Regions from separate parts of the Pseudomonas sp. GL-R-26 genome, predicted to be linked through region 2. Evidence: predicted binding sites of a transcription regulator. Region 2 holds the regulator's gene; each other region holds the start of a gene.
What was found. The regulator sigma-54, encoded in region 2, starts transcription at its own class of promoters, with help from an activator protein. The targets are predictions, from matches to a motif close to ANTGGCATNNANNTTGCTNT.
Positions count from the first base shown of each region.

Region 1: the regulator sigma-54 is predicted to act here: its motif matches at 2,182-2,201, upstream of KGA96_RS24120 (CmpA/NrtA family ABC transporter substrate-binding protein).
Region 3: the regulator sigma-54 is predicted to act here: its motif matches at 2,785-2,804, upstream of glnK (P-II family nitrogen regulator).

Region 1 is NZ_JAGYGI010000029.1:21,446-28,719, forward strand. It holds gene rlmKL (bifunctional 23S rRNA (guanine(2069)-N(7))-methyltransferase RlmK/23S rRNA (guanine(2445)-N(2))-methyltransferase RlmL) at 1-39, opposite strand, end outside; gene rmf (ribosome modulation factor) at 570-785, shown strand; gene KGA96_RS24115 (quinone-dependent dihydroorotate dehydrogenase) at 1,070-2,089, opposite strand; gene KGA96_RS24120 (CmpA/NrtA family ABC transporter substrate-binding protein) at 2,318-3,529, shown strand; gene KGA96_RS24125 (ANTAR domain-containing response regulator) at 3,545-4,120, shown strand; gene KGA96_RS24130 (nitrate/nitrite transporter) at 4,355-5,566, shown strand; gene KGA96_RS24135 (bifunctional protein-serine/threonine kinase/phosphatase) at 5,574-7,241, shown strand.
Region 2 is NZ_JAGYGI010000014.1:39,121-46,394, forward strand. It holds gene pmbA (metalloprotease PmbA) at 1-260, shown strand, start outside; partial or broken gene KGA96_RS16115 (ZIP family metal transporter) at 335-481, shown strand; gene KGA96_RS16120 (HPr family phosphocarrier protein) at 641-913, opposite strand; gene rapZ (RNase adapter RapZ) at 929-1,786, opposite strand; gene ptsN (PTS IIA-like nitrogen regulatory protein PtsN) at 1,789-2,253, opposite strand; gene hpf (ribosome hibernation-promoting factor, HPF/YfiA family) at 2,266-2,574, opposite strand; gene KGA96_RS16140 (RNA polymerase factor sigma-54) at 2,649-4,142, opposite strand; gene lptB (LPS export ABC transporter ATP-binding protein) at 4,388-5,113, opposite strand; gene lptA (lipopolysaccharide transport periplasmic protein LptA) at 5,113-5,661, opposite strand; gene lptC (LPS export ABC transporter periplasmic protein LptC) at 5,648-6,220, opposite strand; gene KGA96_RS16160 (KdsC family phosphatase) at 6,228-6,752, opposite strand; gene KGA96_RS16165 (KpsF/GutQ family sugar-phosphate isomerase) at 6,752-7,274, opposite strand, start outside.
Region 3 is NZ_JAGYGI010000001.1:427,554-434,827, reverse strand. It holds gene KGA96_RS01985 (aldose 1-epimerase family protein) at 1-570, shown strand, start outside; gene KGA96_RS01980 (YifB family Mg chelatase-like AAA ATPase) at 654-2,147, opposite strand; gene KGA96_RS01975 (accessory factor UbiK family protein) at 2,331-2,591, opposite strand; gene glnK (P-II family nitrogen regulator) at 3,000-3,338, shown strand; gene KGA96_RS01965 (ammonium transporter) at 3,374-4,711, shown strand; gene KGA96_RS01960 (secondary thiamine-phosphate synthase enzyme YjbQ) at 4,926-5,351, shown strand; gene sutA (transcriptional regulator SutA) at 5,453-5,776, shown strand; gene KGA96_RS01950 (HAD family hydrolase) at 5,960-6,667, opposite strand; gene xerC (tyrosine recombinase XerC) at 6,664-7,274, opposite strand, start outside.

The sequences.
Region 1 (7,274 bases), on a different contig from region 2:
TTTTGGGCAAGTGAGGAAGAGTTCGAAATGATCGGACATGGGAATTCCAGAACCTTTAGCTGAGTGACCGGGCAACGCATTGCCGGTCCGGTTTTCAATCAGGCGCTTTTCTCGAAGAGCGCCCGCGTGGCACGAAGGTGTGCCGTTCCACCCCTGCTGCCCGGGTTAAATGAGCTTAGATGCAAGGACAGATAAAAAAGTTGATGCAACAAAATGTCATAAGTCGACCCTTCGTCGAATAGTGCCTCCCGGCAACGGGAGCCATTCTCAGTAAAGGATTAAGCCCATCATCAAGCGCAGGGCCGATCATACCGGGGTTTGGCCAATAAATACGCTACCACCGCTCTGTTACTTATGGCGTTAGCACATGAACGGTTACGTCCTTATGACAAAACGATCATTCCCTCGATGTGACGCATTGGTTAGAACTCAATACAGGTTGGCGCCGCAATGACGCCAACACCTTGGCTCGTCACGCCGGCAACGAGCCACCAACGGCAGAGTTTTTCTGCCAGACCTCAATAGAGGTCGACGCGATAAATACAGTCAACAAGTGAGGGCAACACCCTATGAGAAGACTTAAGCGTGATCCGTTGGAAAGAGCATTTTTGCGCGGATATCAATATGGCGTTGGTGGTAAATCCCGTGAGCTTTGCCCATTTACTCTACCGTCGGTACGTCAAGCCTGGATCAACGGCTGGCGAGAAGGACGCGGCGACAACTGGGACGGTATGACCGGCACTGCGGGAATCCACAGACTCAACGAACTTCACGCCGTCGGCTAATTACAGGGCACAACACTCCGACACGACAATTTGATTTTGTACTGAATTAACCACGCACGTCCCATCCGGACGGCGGGCTCCGGCCCAGGGGCTCCTTTATGGAGCCCTTTTTTATGTCTGCCAGAAACACCGCGACAAACCTTTGTGGCGAGGGGGCTTGCCCCCGTTGGGCAGCGAAGCTGCCCTAAAACCGAACAATGCGGTGTATCAATAGCATTGCGATCATAGGGCTCACGACTGCTTCGCAGCCGGACGGGGGCAAGCCCCCTCGCCACAAAAGCTCGTTAGCGTAGCGCTGCGATTGCGTCGACCGACTCACGAATCAGCGCCGGGCCTTTGTAGATGAAGCCCGAGTAGATCTGCACCAGGCTCGCGCCTGCAGCGATTTTCTCCGCCGCGTGCTTGCCTTCGGTAATGCCGCCCGCCGCAATGATCGGTAAACGCCCGCCCAGCTCCGACGCCAGCACTTGCACCGTGTGGGTACTCTTGTCACGAACCGGTGCGCCGGACAGACCGCCGGCTTCTTCGCCATGCTCCATGCCTTCGACGCCTACGCGGCTCAGGGTGGTGTTAGTCGCAATGACCGCATCCATCCCGGTTTCGATCAGCGCTTGCGCAACTTGTGCGGTTTCTTCGTCGCTCATGTCCGGCGCGATCTTGATCGCCAGCGGTACATGTTTGCCATGACGCAATGCCAGTTCCGCGCGGCGCTCGGCCAGATCGGCCAGCAACTGCTTGAGCGAGTCACCGAATTGCAGGCTGCGCAGGCCCGGCGTGTTCGGCGAACTGACGTTGACCGTCACATAGCTGGCGTGGGCGTAGACCTTGTCCAGGCAGATCAGGTAGTCGTCCACGGCACGCTCGACCGGCGTATCGAAGTTCTTGCCGATGTTGATGCCCAGCACGCCCTTGTACTTGGCCGCCGCCACGCGGGCCAGCAGGTGATCGACGCCGAGGTTGTTGAAGCCCATGCGGTTGATGATCGCCTCGGCTTCCGGCAAACGGAACAGGCGCGGCTTCGGGTTGCCCGGCTGCGGACGCGGCGTGATGGTGCCGATTTCGACAAAACCGAAACCCAGTTGGGCGAAACCATCGATGGCCGCGCCGTTCTTGTCCAGGCCGGCGGCCAGCCCCACCGGATTCGGGAAGTCCAGGCCCATGACATTCACCGGCACCTTCGCCGGGGCCTTGCACAGCAAGCCGTTGAGTCCAAGACGCCCGCCCGCGCCGATCAGGTCCAGGGACAGATCGTGGGAGGTTTCCGGGGAGAGTTTGAACAACAGCTGACGGGCCAGGGTGTACATGGGCGGATTTGACTCGATTGGCGGCGAATTGAGGTGGCGATTATAGCCGTGCAACGGGGCGGCAAGCGAGGCGCGTGATCAAATCAACGGACGATGGCATATGCCTTGCACCACTCTGGGCACCAGCACCCATGCCAACGACCGAATGTGTGCAAAGACAATGGCGTCGTCCCCGGCCTGCTCATGCAAGAACTCGGGACGACGTTTTTTTTGCAAGGTGAACACGCGATGAACGAACCGTCAGCCGGCCCTCTGGCCTGGGTCAATGGCAGCGATGCCCCGGAAAAAACCGAAATCAATCTCGGCTTCATGGCCCTGAGCGACTGCGCCTCGGTGGTTGTCGCCGCCACCCAGGGCTTTGCCCAGCCCCACGGCTTGACCCTGAACCTCAAGCGGCAGTCGTCCTGGGCCAACCTGCGGGACAAACTGGTCAGCGGCGAACTCGATGCCGCCCACAGCCTCTACGGTCTGATTTATGCCGTTCACCTGGGCATCGGTGGCGTGGCCGCGACCGACATGGCCGTGTTGATGGGCCTGAATCAGAACGGCCAGAGCATCAATCTGTCCCACGGTTTGCAAGCGCTTGGAGTGACCAGTCCTGAAGCACTGGATAGGCACGTGCACCAAACTCGCTCAAAACTCACCTTCGCCCAGACGTTTCCCACCGGCACCCATGCCATGTGGTTGTATTACTGGCTCGCCAGCCAGGGCATTCACCCGCTGCTGGATGTCGACAGCGTGGTGGTGCCGCCACCGCAGATGGTCGCGCACCTGCGGGCCGGGCGTATCGACGGCTTCTGCGTCGGCGAACCCTGGTCCGCCAGCGCCGTGCAACAGGACCTCGGTTTCACCCTGGCCACGACCCAGACCCTCTGGCCCGATCATCCGGAGAAGGTCCTCGGCTGCACCCGTGCATTCGTCGAGCAATACCCCAATACCGCGCGGGTGTTGGTGATGGCGGTTCTGGAAGCCAGCCGCTTCATCGAACAAAGCACCGAGAATCGCCGCAGTACCGCACAATTGCTCAGTGCCGCGCAGTACCTTGACGCACCACTGGACTGCATCGAACCACGCCTGCTGGGCGAATACGCCGACGGCCTTGGCCAGCGCTGGCAAGACCCGCACGCGCTGCGCTTTCACGGCGATGGCGAGGTCAACCTGCCGTACCTGTCCGACGGCATGTGGTTCATGACCCAGTTCCGCCGCTGGGGCTTGTTGCGCGATGATCCGGACTATCTCGCGGTTGCCCGGCAGGTCCAGCAACTGGACCTCTACCGTGAAGCCGCCCGTGCCGTCGGCGTCGCTTCGTCAGCCGAGCAAATGCGTAGCAGTCAATTGATCGACGGCAAGATCTGGGACGGTTCGGACCCGGCCGGTTATGCCCGCAGTTTCAAACTGCACGCCATGAGCGACAGCTCGCACCGATCCGCCAGCCGCTGACAGGAGACCACGAACATGCTGCGTATCCTGCTGATCAACGACACCGCCAAGAAAGTCGGACGCCTGAAGGCCGCCCTGACCGAGGCCGGATTCGAAGTGATCGATGAATCCGGTTTGACCATCGACCTGCCAGAACGCGTCGAAACGGTGCGTCCGGATGTGATTCTGATCGATACCGAGTCACCGGGCCGCGATGTCATGGAACAAGTGGTGCTGGTGACACGCGACCAGCCACGACCGATTGTGATGTTCACGGACGAACACGACCCCGATGTGATGCGCCAGGCGATCAAGTCCGGGGTCAGTGCCTACATCGTCGAAGGCATTCACGCACAACGCCTGCAGCCGATTCTCGACGTGGCAATGGCACGCTTCGAAAGCGACCAGGCCTTGCGTGCCCAGTTGCATGCCCGCGACCAGCAATTGGCCGAGCGCAAGCGCATCGAACTGGCCAAGGGAATGCTGATGAAAATGAAGGACTGCAACGAGGAAGAGGCCTACACGCTGATGCGCCGCCAGGCGATGAGCCGCCAGCAGAAGCTGATTCAAGTGGCGGAGCAGATTATTGCCATGAGCGAGTTGCTGGGTTGACCCCGCCACAAAAGCAGTGTTGGCACAGATCTCGCTAAGTAATCACTACAGGTAACCAACGGCGGTTGCCCCACCTACGACAAAGACGTCGCTCACCTCATTTGCCCTTGGCGGATCGGGTGGCGGCGTTTTTTCGTTTTGGCCCCACAGCACGGGGCCGGTGGTGCGGCCGTATCGGCGCCCCACCTGCAAGCTCATGACTCCTTTCGAGACTCTTCACAGCTGAGGTGCGCAATGAATTCAAGCTTCTGGAAATCCGGCCATACACCCACATTGTTCGCAGCGTTCCTCTATTTCGACCTGAGTTTCATGGTCTGGTACCTGCTCGGTCCTTTGGCGGTACAGATCGCCGCCGACCTGCACCTGACGACGCAGCAACGGGGGCTGGTGGTCGCCACGCCGATTCTGGCCGGGGCGGTGTTGCGCTTCGTGATGGGGATGCTGGCTGATCGCCTGTCACCCAAAACCGCCGGCCTGATCGGTCAGGTCATCGTGATCTGCGCGCTATTCGGCGCTTGGAAACTCGGGATCCACAGCTACGAGCAAGCCTTGGTGCTGGGGCTGTTCCTCGGTATGGCCGGCGCCTCCTTCGCCGTCGCCCTGCCCTTGGCCTCGCAGTGGTATCCACCACAGCACCAAGGCAAGGCCATGGGCATCGCCGGCGCGGGTAACTCAGGCACAGTGCTCGCGGCATTGATCGCCCCGGTGCTGGCGGCGGCGTTTGGCTGGAGCAACGTGTTCGGGTTTGCCCTGATTCCGTTGATCCTGACCCTGGTCGTCTTCGCCTGGCTGGCCCGCAATGCCCCCGAGCGGCCAAAGGCCAAATCCATCGCCGACTACTTCAAGGCCCTGGGTGATCGTGACAGCTGGTGGTTCATGTTCTTCTACAGCGTGACGTTCGGCGGCTTCATCGGCCTTGCCAGCGCCCTGCCCGGTTACTTTAACGACCAATACGGCTTGAGCCCGGTGACTGCCGGCTACTACACCGCTGCCTGCGTGTTCGGCGGCAGCCTGATGCGTCCCTTGGGTGGCGCGCTGGCTGACCGGTTCGGCGGCATTCGGACCCTGTTGGCGATGTACACCGTCGCGGCGATCTGCATTGCCGTGGTCGGCTTCAACCTGCCGAGTTCCTACGCCGCACTGGCGCTTTTCGTCTGCACCATGCTCGGTCTGGGTGCAGGCAATGGCGCGGTATTCCAGTTGGTGCCCCAGCGCTTTCGCCGGGAAATCGGCGTGATGACCGGCCTGATCGGCATGGCCGGCGGCATCGGCGGGTTTGCCCTTGCGGCCGGCATGGGCGCGATCAAGCAAAGCACCGGCAGCTATCAACTGGCGCTGTGGTTGTTCGCCAGCCTCGGCGTTCTGGCCTGGTTCGGTCTGCACGGCGTGAAACGTCGCTGGAGAACCACCTGGGGTTCGGCCGCCGTGACGGCTGCGCGGGTCTGACGCCACGATGAGCCTGCAACTGAGTTTCGCTGAAGCCAGCGCCATCGGTCCTCGCGAGGAAAACCAGGACGCCCTGCGCCTGGTCACGCCGGCTCCGGCGCTGGCCGCGAGCAAGGGTTACCTGTTCGCGATTGCCGACGGTGTCAGCCAATGCGTCGATGGCGGTCTGGCTGCCCGTTCGACGCTGCAGGCCCTGGCGCTGGATTACTACGCTACGCCGGAAACCTGGAGCGTCGCACAGGCACTCGATCGTCTGCTGCTGGCGCAAAACCGCTGGTTGCAGGCCAATGGCGGCGGGCAACCGCTGCTGACCACCCTCAGTGCGCTGGTCCTGCGTGGCCGGCGTTTTACCCTGGCCCATGTCGGCGATTGCCGGGTGTATCGCTGGCACGCCGACCAATTGCAGCGAATCAGCGAGGATCACGTCTGGGACCAGCCGGGCATGCAGCATGTGCTGAAACGGGCGCTGGGGCTCGATCAACACCTGGTGCTGGACTTTCTCGACGGTGAGTTGCGCGTCGATGAAAGCTTCGTCCTGCTCAGCGACGGCGTCTGGGCCGTCCTGGGCGATACTGCCATTGCCGCGATCCTGCGGGATCAACCGGACTTGCACAGCGCTGCGCAAACCCTGGTCAATGCCGCACACCTGGCGGGCAGTCAGGACAACGCCAGCGCTCTGCTGGTGCGGGTCGATGCCCTTGGCGAAGCGAGCATTGGCGATGCGTTGATGCACTTACAGCAATGGCCACTGCCGCCAGCCCTGAAACCGGGTCAGGCGTTCGAAGGCTGGCAGGTCGAGGGGATCGTCGCACAGAGCCAGCAATCACTGCTTTATCGCGTTCGCGACAGCCAGCAACAACCCTGGCTGCTGAAAACCCTGCCGGGGCGTTTGCACGACGATCACCAGGCCGGGCAAGCGTTACTGTCGGAAGAATGGTTTCTCAAACGCGTGGCCGGTCGACATTTTCCTGAAGTCCATGCCGCCAGTCAGCGTCAGCATTTGTACTACGTGATGCGTGAGTATTCGGGCGCTACCCTGGCCCAACGGCATGAACAAAGCGGCCCCTTGCCGCTGCCCCAGTGGCAAGACATCGCCGAACGCTTGCTGCGAGCGGTCGGCCTGCTGCATCGACGGCAGATCCTGCATCGCGATATCAAACCGGAAAACCTGTTGCTGGGGGACGATGGTGAGTTGCGCCTGCTGGATTTCGGCCTCGCCTACTGTCCCGGGCTTTCGCAAGACCTGCCCTGGGCGCTGCCGGGCACACCCAGTTACATCGCGCCCGAAGCCTTTCGCGGCGATGTACCGACGCCACGGCAGGATTTGTATGCCGTCGGTGTGACCCTGTATTTCCTGCTCACCGGGCACTATCCCTATGGCGAAATCGAAGCGTTCCAACGCCCGAGGTTTGGCCTCCCGGTCGACGCCAGCCGCTACCGGCCCGACCTGCCGGACTGGATCGCCCATAGCCTGGAGCGCGCCGTGGCAGCGGCCCCCGACCAGCGTTTCGAAACGGCGGAAGAATGGCTGCTGCTGATGGAACAGGGCGAACGCCGCAGCTTGAGCGTACGCCCCAAGCCCTTGCTGGAGCGCGAGCCGCTGAAAGTCTGGCGGACATTGGCGCTGGTGTCCTTGCTGCTGAACCTGGTGCTGCTGGTGGTTGCGCTCCATTAACGGGCAATGCGCCTTGAATCGGTGCATTCCCTT
Region 2 (7,274 bases):
GGCGCATGGGGCGCGGTTTGCTGGTGACCGAATTGATGGGGCAGGGCCTAAACATGGTGACCGGCGATTACTCCCGTGGTGCGGCGGGTTACTGGGTCGAGAACGGTGAAATCCAGTTTGCGGTGCAGGAAGTGACCATCGCCGGGAACATGCGCGACATGTTCAAACAGATCGTTGCCGTGGGTAATGATCTTGAGTTGCGCAGCAACATTCGCACCGGTTCGGTGCTGATCGAGCGGATGACGGTGGCGGGCAGCTAAGCCAGGGCCGCTGTACAAAAAGGCGCGCTACCCAATGGGAGTGCGCCTTTTTTATTGACCACAACACAGGTCCTCCTGTGGGAGCGAGCTACTGGCGGGGGGCGATACTGCTGGGGGGGCGCGAAGTCAGTCCCGAATCGCGCGGCAATGATCATGACCAGCTTGCCAGCCTTGGGCTGCTGATGGGGTTCTGTTTGATGATGGTGATGGATACGGCGCTGGCTTTATTTGTGGCAAAGAGCCTTTGTGGCGAGGGGGTTTACCCCGTTCGGCTGCGTAGCAGTCGTAAATCCGGCGAACACAGGATCCACGTTGAATCTCGATTGCAGTTTTTTGGGGCGGCTTCGCCACCCAACGGGGGCAAGCCCCCTCGCCACAGGTTACTCGCCTTCGTCGAAGAAATTGTTGATCAACGCCACCAGCGCATTCAGCGCTTCCTGTTCCTGCTCGCCTTCTGTGCTCAAGTGGATCGTGGTGCCTTTGCCGGCGGCCAGCATCATCATCGCCATGATGCTTTTGCCATCGACCATGGACTCTGGCGTACGGCCGGCCCGGATCTGGCACGGGAACTGACCCGCCACCCCAACGAATTTTGCAGAAGCGCGAGCGTGCAGGCCCAACTTATTGATGATTTCGATTTCCAGAGCAGGCATCGCGATGTGAATCCTTTAGCTGAGGTCGCGGTGGCGGACCTGGACGTTCTTCAGGGTTTTTTGCAGCGCCTGCCCCAGACGCTCGGTCAGGTAGACGGAACGGTGATGTCCGCCAGTGCAGCCAATGGCAATGGTGACGTAGGCGCGGTTGCTGGCGGCAAAACGAGGCAGCCACTTTAGCAGGTATGTGGAAATGTCCTGGAACATCTCTTCGACATCCGGCTGTGCAGCCAGATAGTCGGCAACCGGTTGGTCGAGCCCGGACTGCTCGCGCAATTCCGGTTTCCAGTAAGGGTTGGGCAGGCAGCGCACATCGAACACCAGGTCGGCGTCCACCGGCATGCCACGCTTGAACCCGAAGGACTCCACCAGGAACGCAGTGCCCGGCTCGGGCTGATTCAGCAGACGCAGTTTGATGGCGTCACGCAACTGGTACAGGTTCAGGCTGGTGGTGTTGATCTTGAGATCGGCGAGGTCGGCAATCGGCCCGAGCAGGTCGCTCTCGACGCTGATGGCTTCGGCCAGCGAGCGGTTGGCGTTGCTCAGTGGGTGACGTCGGCGGGTTTCCGAGAAGCGCTTGAGCAGGGTTTCTTCGTCGGCGTCCAGATACAGCACATCGCACTGGATGTGGCGGCTGCGGACTTCTTCGAGCAGCTCGGGGAAGCGTGACAGGTGGCTGGGCAGGTTGCGCGCGTCAATGGAAACGGCGACCAGCGGCTGTAACAGCTCGGTATGAACCAGGGCGCGTTCGGCCAGCTCCGGCAGCAAGCCGGCTGGCAAATTGTCGATGCAGTAGTAGCCGTTGTCCTCAAGAACGTCGAGGGCGGTACTTTTACCTGAGCCGGAACGGCCACTGACGATGATCAAGCGCATGATTACTGACCGTTCTGCTCGTCCAGGACAACCTGATACAGGGCTTCGTTGCTTGCAGCACTACGCAGCTTTTCGCGAACTTCCTTGCGGTCGAGCATGCTGGCGATCTGTCGCAGCAGCTCAAGGTGCGCATCGGTGGCGGCTTCCGGGACCAGCAGCACGAACAGCAGGTCAACCGGCGCGCCATCGATGGCGTCGAAATCGATAGGGGCGTCCAGGTGCATCAATGCACTGATGGGCGAAACACAGCCCTTGAGACGGCAATGTGGAATGGCGATGCCATTGCCAAACCCGGTGGAGCCGAGTTTTTCACGGGCAATCAGTGCCTCGAAGACATCTTGCATCTCCAGGGCCGGCACTTCGCGGGCGATCAGATTGGCAATTTGTTCGAGGGCTTTCTTTTTACTGCCTCCCGGCACGTTCACCAGGGAACGGCCGGGGGTCAGGATACTTTCAAGTCGGATCATGGGTAGGGAGTGTTAACGACCGGTTGCGCCCTGGAGGAGGCTCTGGGTCTTTTCCTTATGCTTTTTGAGTTGTTTATCCAGCTTGTCGGTGAGTGCGTCGATCGCGGCGTACATATCGGTATGCTCCGCGTTGGCGACCACTTCATTCCCGGGAATATGCAGCGTGGCTTCGATTTTCTGCTTCAGTTTTTCGACGGTCATCGTGACCTGCACATTAGTGATCTTGTCGAAATGTCGCTCCAATCGTTCGAGTTTTTCGCCGATGTAGGTGCGAAGAGGTTCGGTCACTTCCAGTTGGTGTCCACTGATGTTGACTTGCATACAGCTTCTCCTTCGTTGCCAGTGCATAAAGCGGTAGATCAGATGATCTACCACTGGAACGCTGTGGCGTGGCTCTACATCAACCGCTTGCGTTCGCTCGAAGGCGCGATCCCGAGGGATTCGCGGTACTTGGCGACGGTGCGGCGAGCCACCTGAATGCCTTGTGCCTCCAGTAAACCAGCGATCTTGCTGTCACTCAACGGCTTTTTCTGATTTTCCGCGGCAACCAGTTTTTTGATGATCGCCCGGATCGCCGTGGACGAGCATTCGCCGCCTTCGGAGGTGCTTACGTGACTGGAGAAAAAGTACTTCAGTTCATAAATGCCCCGGGGGGTGTGCATGAACTTCTGGGTGGTCACCCGTGAAATCGTCGATTCATGCATGCCGACCGCTTCGGCGATGTCATGCAGGACCAGCGGCTTCATGGCTTCGTCGCCGTACTCCAGAAAGCCGCGCTGATGCTCGACGATCTGGGTGGCAACCTTCATCAGGGTTTCATTGCGGCTTTGCAGGCTCTTGATGAACCAGCGGGCCTCCTGCAACTGATTGCGCATGAAGGTATTGTCGGCGCTGGTGTCGGCGCGGCGCACGAAACCTGCGTACTGGGCGTTGACCCGCAGCCGTGGCACCGACTCCTGATTGAGCTCCACCAGCCAGCGCTCGTTGTCCTTGCGCACGATGACGTCAGGAACGACGTACTCGGCTTCAGTGGACTCGATTTGCGAGCCCGGGCGCGGGTTGAGGCTCTGGACCAGTTCGATGACCTGGCGCAGCTCGTCTTCCTTGAGCTTCATGCGACGCATCAACTGGCTGTAATCGCGGCTGCCCAGCAGGTCAATGTAATCGGTGACCAGGCGCTTGGCCTCGGCCAGCCAAGGGGTCTTGGCAGGCAACTGGCGCAATTGCAGCAGCAGGCATTCGCCCAGGTTGCGGGCGCCGATGCCGGCGGGCTCGAATTGCTGGATGCGGTGCAGGACGGCTTCGATTTCGTCCAGTTCGATGTCCAGTTCCGGGTCGAAGGCTTCGAGGATTTCCTCTAGGGTTTCGTCCAGGTAGCCCTGATTGTTGATGCAGTCGATCAGGGTCACGGCGATCAGGCGATCGGTGTCGGACATCGGGGCCAGGTTCAGTTGCCACAGCAAATGGCTCTGCAGGCTTTCGCCGGCCGAGGTGCGGGTGGTGAAGTCCCACTCGTCATCATCATTGCTGGGCAGGCTGCTGGCGCTGGTCTGGTAAACGTCTTCCCACGCGGTGTCGACGGGGAGTTCGTTTGGGATACGCTCGTTCCAGTCACCTTCATCGAGGTTATCAACCGTCGGGGCGCTTTCCTGGTAGGAGGGCTCCTGGATGTCAGTGTTGGGCTTTTGTTCGGCGTTGTCGGCCAAGGGGTCGGAATTGTCGAAGTCGTCGCCTTCTTCCTGGCGTTCGAGCATCGGATTTGACTCCAGGGCCTCCTGGATTTCCTGTTGCAGGTCCAGGGTCGACAATTGGAGCAGGCGGATGGCCTGTTGCAGCTGCGGTGTCATCGTCAGCTGCTGGCCCATTCTCAAGACTAGCGATGGTTTCATGGCTGGGGCTTAACACCTTATTCGCCGGCGCACATGCGCCATCCACTACAGGGCGCCGGGGCGCCAAACTTAAGCAAATTATATGCCTGAAACTAAAGGGTTTGCCTAGAGCGCTGTAACAATAAAAAACTATAAAGCTGTGTTGCTGCGCTGCCCTTGTTGAGGGCTGACCACGCTTGTCGGCACGAGGCGCCGGTGAGTGGCTGGTCAGGTGCCCGGGCAACTGCCCGGGCACGGCTCAGCGATTACAGGCGGAACTCGTGGCCCAGGTACACTTCCTTGACCAGGTTGTTGGCCAGGATGGTCTCTGCGTCGCCTTCGGCGATCAGTTGGCCGTCATTGACGATATAGGCGGTTTCACAGATATCCAGGGTTTCACGAACGTTGTGGTCCGTGATCAGCACGCCAATGCCTTTGGCCTTGAGGTGGTAAATGATCTGCTTGATGTCGCCGACCGAAATCGGGTCCACGCCGGCGAAGGGTTCGTCGAGGAGGATGAATTTCGGGTTGGTGGCCAGGGCGCGGGCGATTTCCACGCGACGGCGCTCGCCACCGGACAGGCTCATGCCCAGGTTGTCGCGGATGTGGCTGATGTGGAATTCCTGCAGCAGGCTTTCCAGCTCCTTGCGACGACCTGCCTTGTCGAGTTCCTTGCGGGTCTCGAGGATGGCCATGATGTTGTCGGCCACCGACAGTTTGCGGAAGATCGATGCTTCCTGCGGCAAGTAGCCGATACCGGCCTTTGCGCGACCGTGCATCGGCTGGTGGCTGACGTCCAGGTCATCAATCAGGACGCGGCCCTGGTCGGCTTGCACCAGGCCGACGATCATGTAGAAGCAGGTGGTCTTGCCGGCGCCGTTCGGGCCAAGCAGGCCGACGATCTGGCCGCTGTCGATGGACAGGCTGACATCACGCACGACCTGGCGGCTCTTGTAGCTCTTTGCCAGATGCTGAGCTTTCAGAGTTGCCATTACTGGGCCTTTTTCTCGTCGGTTTTCTTCTTCGGCTGGATCACCATGTCGATACGCGGGCGCGCCTCGGTGACCTTGCTGCCTGTGGCGCGACCGGCGCTGGCGAGCTTCTTGTTCGTGTCGTAGACAATTTTCTCGCCTTGGGTGACGTTGTTGTCCTTGTCGACAACTTTGGCCTTGTCGATCAGTACGACGCGATTTTGCGCGGCGTGATACTGGATCGTCACGCCCCAACCCTGAACAGGCTTGGTATCGCCAGCCGTTTGCAACTGCTCGAAGTACGCCAGGTTGCCCACCGAGGTCACTACGTCAATGTCGCCAGTCGGGGTGCGGGTGATGGTAACGGTGTTGCCTGTCACCTTCATCGAACCTTGGGTGATGATCACGTCACCCTTATAGGTAGCAATACCTTGCTTGTCGTCCAGTTGGGCGTCGTCGGCCTGAATGCGGATAGGCTGCTGTTGATCTTCCGGCAGAGCCCAGGCGCTCACGCTTCCCAGTGCTGCGCCCAGACTGAGCAAAATCGGGAGGGTTTTAACGAGCCTCATACTGTCCTCTTACGTTCGATAGCAGGTGTATCCTGCTTTCTTTCAAATACGCTTTCATTCCCTTGCCAGTCGATACACCGCCAGCGCCGTCGATTCTAACGTCTTGCTCGGTCTGCGCATATTGCTGCTGCGGGAACACGGTCATGCGGGTGCTGGTGATCAGGGTTTTACGGTTTTTCTCGTCGAAGCGCGTGATGCGCACGTCATCGATCAGTTCGACCTGTGTGCCATCAGGATTGACCTCGCCGTGCAAGCTCTGGACGTGCCACGGAAATTCAGTGCCGCGGAACACGTTCAGGTCGGGGTTGGTCAGCAATGTCACCTCGGTCGCTTTCAGGTGCTCGACCTTGTCGGACACCAGATCATATTGCAGCTTGCCGTCGGGCAGGTACTGCACGCTGTGAGCGTTGATGGCGTAATAGTCGATCGCGCTTTCATCGACCGGCGTTGCCGGCTTGTCGAGGAAGCGTTCCGGGCTGATGTTCCAGTAGCCAACCGCGGCGAATATCGCTGCGATGCAACTGTACATCAGGGTGTTGCGAAACTTTTTGCTCAGCATAATGGGCTCACAGGTACGCCGCATTGGCCGCGTCGAGGCGGTCCTGGGCGCGCAGGATCAATTCGCAGAATTCGCGAGCGGCACCTTCACCGCCACGGGCGAGGGTGATGCCGTGAGCGTGTTCACGCACGAAGCTGGCGGCATTGGCCACCGCCATGCCCAGGCCGACGCGGCGAATCACCGGCAGGTCCGGCAGGTCATCGCCGAGGTAGGCCACCTGTTCATAGCTCAGGTTGAGTTGGGCCAGTAGCTCGTCGAGTACCACCAGTTTGTCTTCGCGTCCCTGATACAGATGCGGGATTCCGAGATTTCTGGCTCTCCGTTCGACCACCGGGGTCTTGCGGCCACTGATGATGGCCGTCTGCACGCCGGCAGCCATCAGCATCTTGATGCCCTGGCCGTCGAGGGTGTTGAACGTCTTGAATTCGCTGCCGTCTTCGAGGAAGTACAGGCGCCCATCGGTCAGCACGCCATCGACATCGAACACCGCCAGCTTGATCTGTTTGCCGCGTTGCAGCAGGTCCGCACTCATTACATTACTCCTGCACGCAGCAAGTCGTGCATGTTCAAGGCACCGACCGGGCGGTCTTCGCGGTCGACCACGACCAGCGCGTTGATTTTATGATCTTCCATGATTTTCAGCGCTTCGGCGGCGAGCATCTCGGCGCGGGCAGTCTTGCCGTGTGCAGTCATGACCTGGTCGATGGTGGCGCTATGGATGTCGATGCTACGGTCCAGCGTGCGACGCAAGTCACCGTCGGTAAAGATCCCGGCCAGCTTTCCATCGGCTTCCAGGATCACGGTCATGCCCAGGCCTTTGCGGGTCATTTCCATTAGCGCGTCCTTCAGCAGGGTGCCGCGCTGTACTTGCGGCAACTCTTGCCCTGCGTGCATGACATTTTCCACCTTCAGCAGCAGGCGTCGGCCCAGGGCGCCGCCGGGATGGGAAAATGCGAAGTCTTCGGCGGTAAAGCCACGGGCTTCCAGCAGCGCGACAGCCAGGGCGTCGCCCATGACCAGGGCGGCAGTGGTCGACGAGGTGGGGGCGAGGTTC
Region 3 (7,274 bases), on a different contig from region 2:
AACGGCGACTATCCGAAGGAATACCAGGCGCTGTATCACAGTAACTTCAGCACCCCATTCCTGGAGCAGGGCGCCCGCTTCGCTGCGCCGGTGAAACAGGTGTCGCCGTTCAACGATAAAGCCAAAAGCGATTTGCCGGACTGGCAAACCTATCGCGCACCGACCAAGGACTACGACGAAACGGTTTACAACGTAGTGCCGTACGCCGATGCCAAGGGCGATACATTGACCGTCCTGCATAACAAGGCCGGCAGCCTGGGCGTCTCGGTCGGTTTCAACACTCAAACACTGCCCGTGTTCTCCCTGTGGAAAAACACCGATACCGAAGGGCAGGGCTATGTCACGGGGCTGGAGCCAGGCACGAGTTTTTCCTACAACCGCCGGTATCAGCGGCCACTGAACCTGGTGCCAATGATTGGGCCGAAGGAGCAGAAGCAGTTCCGCATCAGCTACGGCTTGCTGGCGGATAAGACCGCTGTGGATAAGGCGTTGAAGCAGGTGAGCGAGATTCAAGGTGGGCGGGAGACTGAGGTGCGGCAGACGCCGTTGGTTGACCTTACCAAGGGGTGATTTGCGCCATCTTTCCGAAAAACCGCTCATTGGTCGAAAAAACACTTAGAAATGACGTTTTTCAAAACACTTACAAATTTGAGCTACTGGCTTGTTGGCCGATATTGCAGCGCTTCGGCCAAGTGCTCGCGTCTGATCTCATCGACTTGTTCAAGGTCCGCAAGAGTGCGCGCTACTTTGAGCAGTCGATGGGCCGCTCGCAGTGACAAGGTCAGTCGTTCACACGCTGTCTCCAGCCACGTTTCGTCTGTTGTGGATAACTTGCAGTGTCTGCGCAGGCCCGGCAAGTCGAGAAAGGCATTGGCACAGCCTTGGCGCTTTTGTTGCCGTTCTCGTGCATCGGCAACCAACTCGGCGGCGGTGGCAGTGTCCTCGCCGGGTTTTAACGCAGGATTCAATGCCGTGGCTTCGCGAGCAACCGTCAGGTGCAGATCAATACGATCCAGCAGTGGCCCCGACAGTTTGTTGCGATAGCGCTGAACCATGTCCGGCGTACAGGAACAACGGCCACTCGGTTCGCCAAGATATCCACAGGGGCAGGGATTCATCGCAGCGACCAGTTGAAAGCGCGCCGGGAAGCGTACGCGGTCCTTGGCGCGGGAAATCACGATGTGGCCGGATTCCAGTGGTTCTCTCAACACCTCCAATACCTTGCGATCAAATTCCGGGAGTTCATCGAGGAACAGCACGCCATGGTGAGCGAGGGTGATTTCGCCCGGTTGTGGTTTCGAGCCACCGCCCACCAGTGCCGGTCCTGAGGCGGAATGGTGTGGTTGTCGGAAGGGTCGCTGTGGCCAGTGGCTTAGCGGTACGCAGCTGGCGACGGATTGAATCGCCGCGACCTCCAGTGCTTCGTTTTCGGCCAAGGGTGGCAACAGCCCTGGTAATCGGCTCGCCAGCAGTGTCTTGCCCGTACCTGGTGGCCCGCTGAACAGCAGGTTATGCGCACCCGCTGCCGCAATCAGCAGCGCGCGTTTGGCTGCCATTTGCCCCTGAACTTCATTCAAATCAGGATAGGGTTTGCTGGCGTAGAGCAAACCATTGGAAACGTAAGGTTCGATGGGGGTGTGCCCATTGAAATGCGCCACCGCTTGCAGCAGATGGTCCACCGCGATGACCTTCAACCCCGACGCCAGGCAGGCCTCTTCGGCATTCGCCTGCGGCACCATCAACCAACGCCCGGCCTTGCGCGCCGCCAATGCCGCCGGCAGCACCCCGCGGACCGGTCGCACTGCGCCGGAAAGCGCCAGCTCCCCCAGGCACTCCACATCATCCAGTGTCAACGTCGGCACCTGCACGCTGGCCGAGAGAATCCCGAGGGCAATCGCCAGATCGAACCGTCCGCCATCCTTGGGCAAATCCGCCGGCGCCAGATTCAACGTGATCCGTCGCGCCGGAAATTGCAGTCCCGAATTGATGATCGCACTGCGCACCCGATCCTTGCTTTCCTTCACCGCCGCCTCGGGCAAGCCGACCATGGTCAGCGATGGCAAACCATTGGCCAGATGGACTTCTACAGTAACGGCAGGCGCCTCCACGCCGACCTGGGCGCGGCTGTGGACGATGGAGAGGGACATGATCGTTCCTTGAGCTAAACGGGGACCGCTTCCTGCGGGTTTTTGAAGGGTAGGCGCGGGGTGAGGATCTGGCGTTGGAAACAGGCCGGGAAATGTTCGCCGGATGTTGCGAGGTCATATCCACTGCTGTTCGAAAACAAAAAAACCGCCCAAAAGGCGGTTTTTCATTCGTGCATACGGTGTTTATTCGGTCGGCGGATTCAGCTTCGCTTCCAGCTCCGTCACCTTCGCCTCAAGGCTCTCCAGTCGCGCCCGTGTGCGCGCCAATACAACCATCTGGCTATCGAACTCTTCCCGACTCACCAGATCCAGTTTGCTGAAGCCACTTTGCAGCAACATTTTGAACTGGCTTTCGATTTCAGCTTTCGGCAGAGGCGTGTCGCCGCTGAAGAGGCGGGAGGCAGTGCTGGTGAGGGCGTCGAGGAAGTCTTTTGGCGCAAGCATGGGCAATGTCCTGGAAACAATGACGGGCAGTGTATCACGCAGTGTCTATAGTCATTTGCGCGGGCAAGGGATGCACGCTTTTCGCGCATGGGGACGGACGGTGTTGCACCGTTATTGTGCGTAACCCGGCGAGTGTTGCTGCGATATGGCGGACATCTGTCGGCAAAAGATTGAAAACTATGAGTTTTGTGGAGATGGCAAGGTTTCTGCTTAGATGGTGATGACCCATGCACTGATGCAGTCACTGTGACGAACGAAGTGCGCCAAGCGAAGCGGGGGAGTGTTTCGTGAGGGGCGTCGGACGGGCAGGTCAGGGCCGACGATGCGTTACAAAGCCAGGCACTGCGCTTAGACTTGAGTCGGGTTTGTTTTCCTGGGGCAAGTCCACCAATTCGGGAGAGAGTTTTCATGAAGCTAGTCACTGCCATCATCAAGCCGTTCAAGTTGGACGACGTACGCGAGTCGCTGTCCGAGATCGGCGTGCAGGGCATTACCGTCACTGAAGTCAAAGGCTTTGGTCGGCAGAAGGGTCACACCGAGCTGTATCGCGGCGCGGAATACGTGGTCGATTTCCTGCCCAAGGTGAAGATCGACGTCGCCATCGACGATAAGGATCTGGACCGGGTAATCGAGGCCATCACCAAGGCGGCCAACACCGGCAAGATCGGTGACGGCAAGATCTTCGTGGTCAATCTGGAACAGGCGATTCGCATCCGTACCGGCGAAACCGATACCGACGCAATCTAAGCCGCCACAAACCCAACGCCCCAGGAGAAAACAATATGACTCTGCGTAAATTCGCAGGGCTAGGAGCCCTGTTGTCCATCGTAATGCCCAGCCTTGCTCTGGCGGCAGACGAAGTGGCGGCCCCAGTCCTCAACTCCGGCGACACCGCCTGGATGATGACCTCGACAGCCTTGGTGCTGTTCATGACCATTCCCGGCCTCGCGCTGTTCTACGGCGGCATGGTTCGGTCGAAAAACATTCTTTCCGTGATGATGCAGTGCTTCGCCATTACCGGTCTGATCAGCGTCCTGTGGGTCATTTATGGCTACAGCATCGCGTTCGACACCACGGGCATGGAGCAGGGCGTCATCAACTTCAACTCGTTCTTCGGCGGCATGGGCAAGGCGTTCCTCGCCGGCATCACGCCAGCCAGCCTGACCGGCCCTGCGGCGCTGTTCCCCGAGGCGGTGTTCGTCACCTTCCAGATGACCTTCGCGATCATCACCCCGGCGTTGATCGTCGGCGCGTTCGCCGAGCGGATGAAGTTCTCCGCGATGCTGGTCTTCATGGGCGTGTGGTTCACCCTGGTTTACGCGCCGATTGCGCACATGGTCTGGTCCGGTAACGGCGGTCTGTTGTGGGACTGGGGAGTTCTGGACTTCGCCGGCGGCACCGTGGTGCATATCAACGCCGGTGTGGCTGGTCTGGTTGCCTGCCTGGTGCTGGGCAAGCGTAAAGGCTTCCCGACCACGCCGATGGCGCCGCACAACCTCGGTTACACCCTGATGGGTGCGGCCATGCTGTGGGTCGGCTGGTTCGGTTTCAACGCCGGTTCCGCCGCTGCGGCCAACGGCACCGCCGGTATGGCGATGCTGGTAACTCAGATTGCTACCGCCGCTGCTGCACTGGGCTGGATGTTTGCCGAGTGGCTCACCCACGGCAAGCCTAGCGCACTGGGTATCGCTTCGGGTGTGGTTGCCGGTCTGGTGGCAATCACCCCGGCTGCCGGCACCGTTGGCCCGATGGGCGCACTGGTAATCGGTCTGGCGGCTGGTGTGGTGTGCTTCTTCTGCGCCACCACCCTCAAGCGCAAGCTCGGCTATGACGACTCCCTGGACGCCTTCGGCGTGCACGGTATCGGCGGTATCCTCGGCGCAATCCTGACCGGTGTGTTCGCTGCTCCGTCCCTGGGTGGCTTCGGCACCGTGACCGACATCGCCGCACAAGTGTGGATTCAGTGCAAAGGCGTGGGCTTCACGGTGATCTACACCGCGATCGCTACATACATCATCCTCAAGGTGCTGGATGCGGTCATGGGCCTGCGTATCAACGAAGAAGAAGAGGCGGTCGGCATCGATCTGGCGCTTCACAACGAACGCGGCTACAACTTGTAAGCAGGCGCGTAAAAAAACTGCCCGGCTTGCCGGGCATTTTTTTGTCTGGAATTTGTCATTAAGGACTGAGCTGAAAGGTTTTTTCCTACAGGTTTTACGATGTTTACGTCGGGTGTTTTTGTGCCGCCAAAGGCTTACAGGATTGAAGGAATATTAGGGCCTTTGTTTTTTCCCAGAGCGCGCTAGAATGCGCCCCGAACGTGCGGAGAACAGTATGTGGCAACAGACTCTGATTACCTTGCGGGCGAGGCCCCGGGGCTTTCATCTGGTAACGGACGAGTTACTCGCCGGCCTGCCTGAACTCAAGGCGTGTCGGGTCGGTCTGTTGCATTTGTGGCTGCAGCATACCTCGGCGTCGTTGACCATCAACGAGAACGCCGATCCGGCGGTACGTCGCGACTTCGAACGATTTTTCAATCGTCTGATCCCACAAGGAACAGACGGCTATGAGCATAACGACGAAGGCCTGGACGACCTCCCGGCGCACTTCAAGGCCAGCGTGCTTGGCTGTCAGCTCAGTTTGCCGATTTCGGCAGGCCGGTTGGCGTTGGGGACCTGGCAAGGCGTTTATCTGGGCGAGCACCGTGATCATGGCGGTGCCCGTAAAGTCCTCGCCACCGTACACGGTGAAGAGGCATAGCCGCTGGTCAGCAGCGGCTGTTGAATTTTTTCCTGCAGCCTTCGACAGAGGGCAAAGCTGGGCTATAACTAATCTGCTTTTCGCAAGTCATGAGGTAGAACATGAGCGACGATGATCTGGAAAACGACGACCTCGAAGTAGGCGACGACGACGAAACCGAAGAAGGTCTGGAAGCAGCGGCGGAAGACGTCGCTGAAGACGACGGCGGTGATGCGCCGGTTCCGGCCGCCAAAGGCAAGGCCAAGGCAGCGGTATCGGTCGATGAACTGCCGAGTGTCGAAGCCAAGAACAAGGAACGCGATGCTCTCGCGCGGGCCATGGAGGAGTTTTTGGCCAAAGGTGGCAAGGTGCAGGAAGTGGAGGCCAATGTGGTCGCCGATCCGCCCAAGAAACCGGACAACAAGTACGGCAGCCGGCCTATCTGAGCCTGCTACCCGCTTGCTGAAAAAGCCCGCCGTCGCTGCGGGCTTTTTCATGTCTGAAACAAAAATTTGAAACCTGTGGTGATCCCTGTGGGAGCGAGCTTGCTCGCGATGGCGGAGTGTCAGGCAACATTTATTTTGAATGTTAAGCCCTCATCGTGAGCAGGCTCGCACACAGGTTCTGTGTCAGGCCGAGGCCTTGTTCCAACTCGCCAGCAACGCCGGCAAATCGGTCAGGCTGCGAATCTCCGCATCCGGCAGTCGTTCGGCTTCCCAGACCTTGCCCGCCGGATTGAACCAAATTGCCCGCATTCCCGCCTGCTGCGCACCGGCAATGTCATCGCCTGGATGATCGCCAATGTGCACCGCCGATTCAGCGGTCACGCCACCGCGCTGCAAGGCTTCCTGGAACAATCTCGCGTCGGGTTTGGCGATGCCTATGTCTTCGGCGCACAGCGCAAACTTGAAGTAATCCGCCAGGCCCAACCGACGCACATCGGCGTTGCCATTGGTGACCACGCCGAGGGCGTAATGGTTGGCGAGGATTTCCAGGGTCGGTTCAACCTCCGGAAACACTTCGATCTGATGCCGAGCATGCAGAAACACTTCAAAGCTCTTGTCCGCGAGGTCCGAGGCCTCGTCATGCCCATAACCGGACTCTTCCAGTGCATGGAACAGCACCCGTCGACGCAGGGCGCTGATGCGGTGCTTGAGGCCAGGCTCGTTGCTCAATACGCGCTCGCGAATAGCCCACAGATGCTCCACCGGCACCGCCCCAAGATTGGGCGCGTGCTCGGTCAGCCATTCACGCAAAACGGCTTCGGCGCTGACGATGACGGGGGCGGTGTCCCACAAGGTGTCGTCGAGGTCGAAGGTGATCAACTGAATGCTCATGAATCGTCGCCCTTAATGCGTTTGGCCCGTGGGTGGGTGCTGTCGTAGACCGTGGCCAGGTGCTGGAAGTCCAGGTGGGTGTAGATCTGCGTGGTCTTGATGTCCGAGTGGCCGAGCAGTTCCTGCACTGCGCGCAGGTCCTGGGAGGATTCCAGCAAATGGCTGGCGAAGGAGTGCCGCAACATGTGCGGATGCAGGTTCTGCCCCAGTTCGCGCTCGCCGGCAGCCTTGACCCGCACCTGGATCGCCCGGGGGCCGAGGCGGCGGCCTTGCTGGCTGACAAACACCGCATCGTCCGCCGGGTTGGCCATGGCCCGCAATGGCAGCCACTGCTCCAGCGCTTCGCGGGCCTTCTTGCCTACCGGTAGCAGGCGGGTCTTGCTGCCTTTACCGAGCACCTGGACCATGCCGTCGGCCAGGTCCAATTGATCGAGATTGAGCCCCGTCAGCTCCGATAGCCGCAGCCCGGAGGAATAGAACAGCTCGAGAATCGCCTGGTCCCGTCGAGCGAGAAAATCATCTTCGACCCCGCCTTCAAGCAGTTGCAGGGCGCGGTCGGTATCGAGGGTTTTCGGCAGACGGCGTTCGCCTTTGGGCGGCGCGAGGC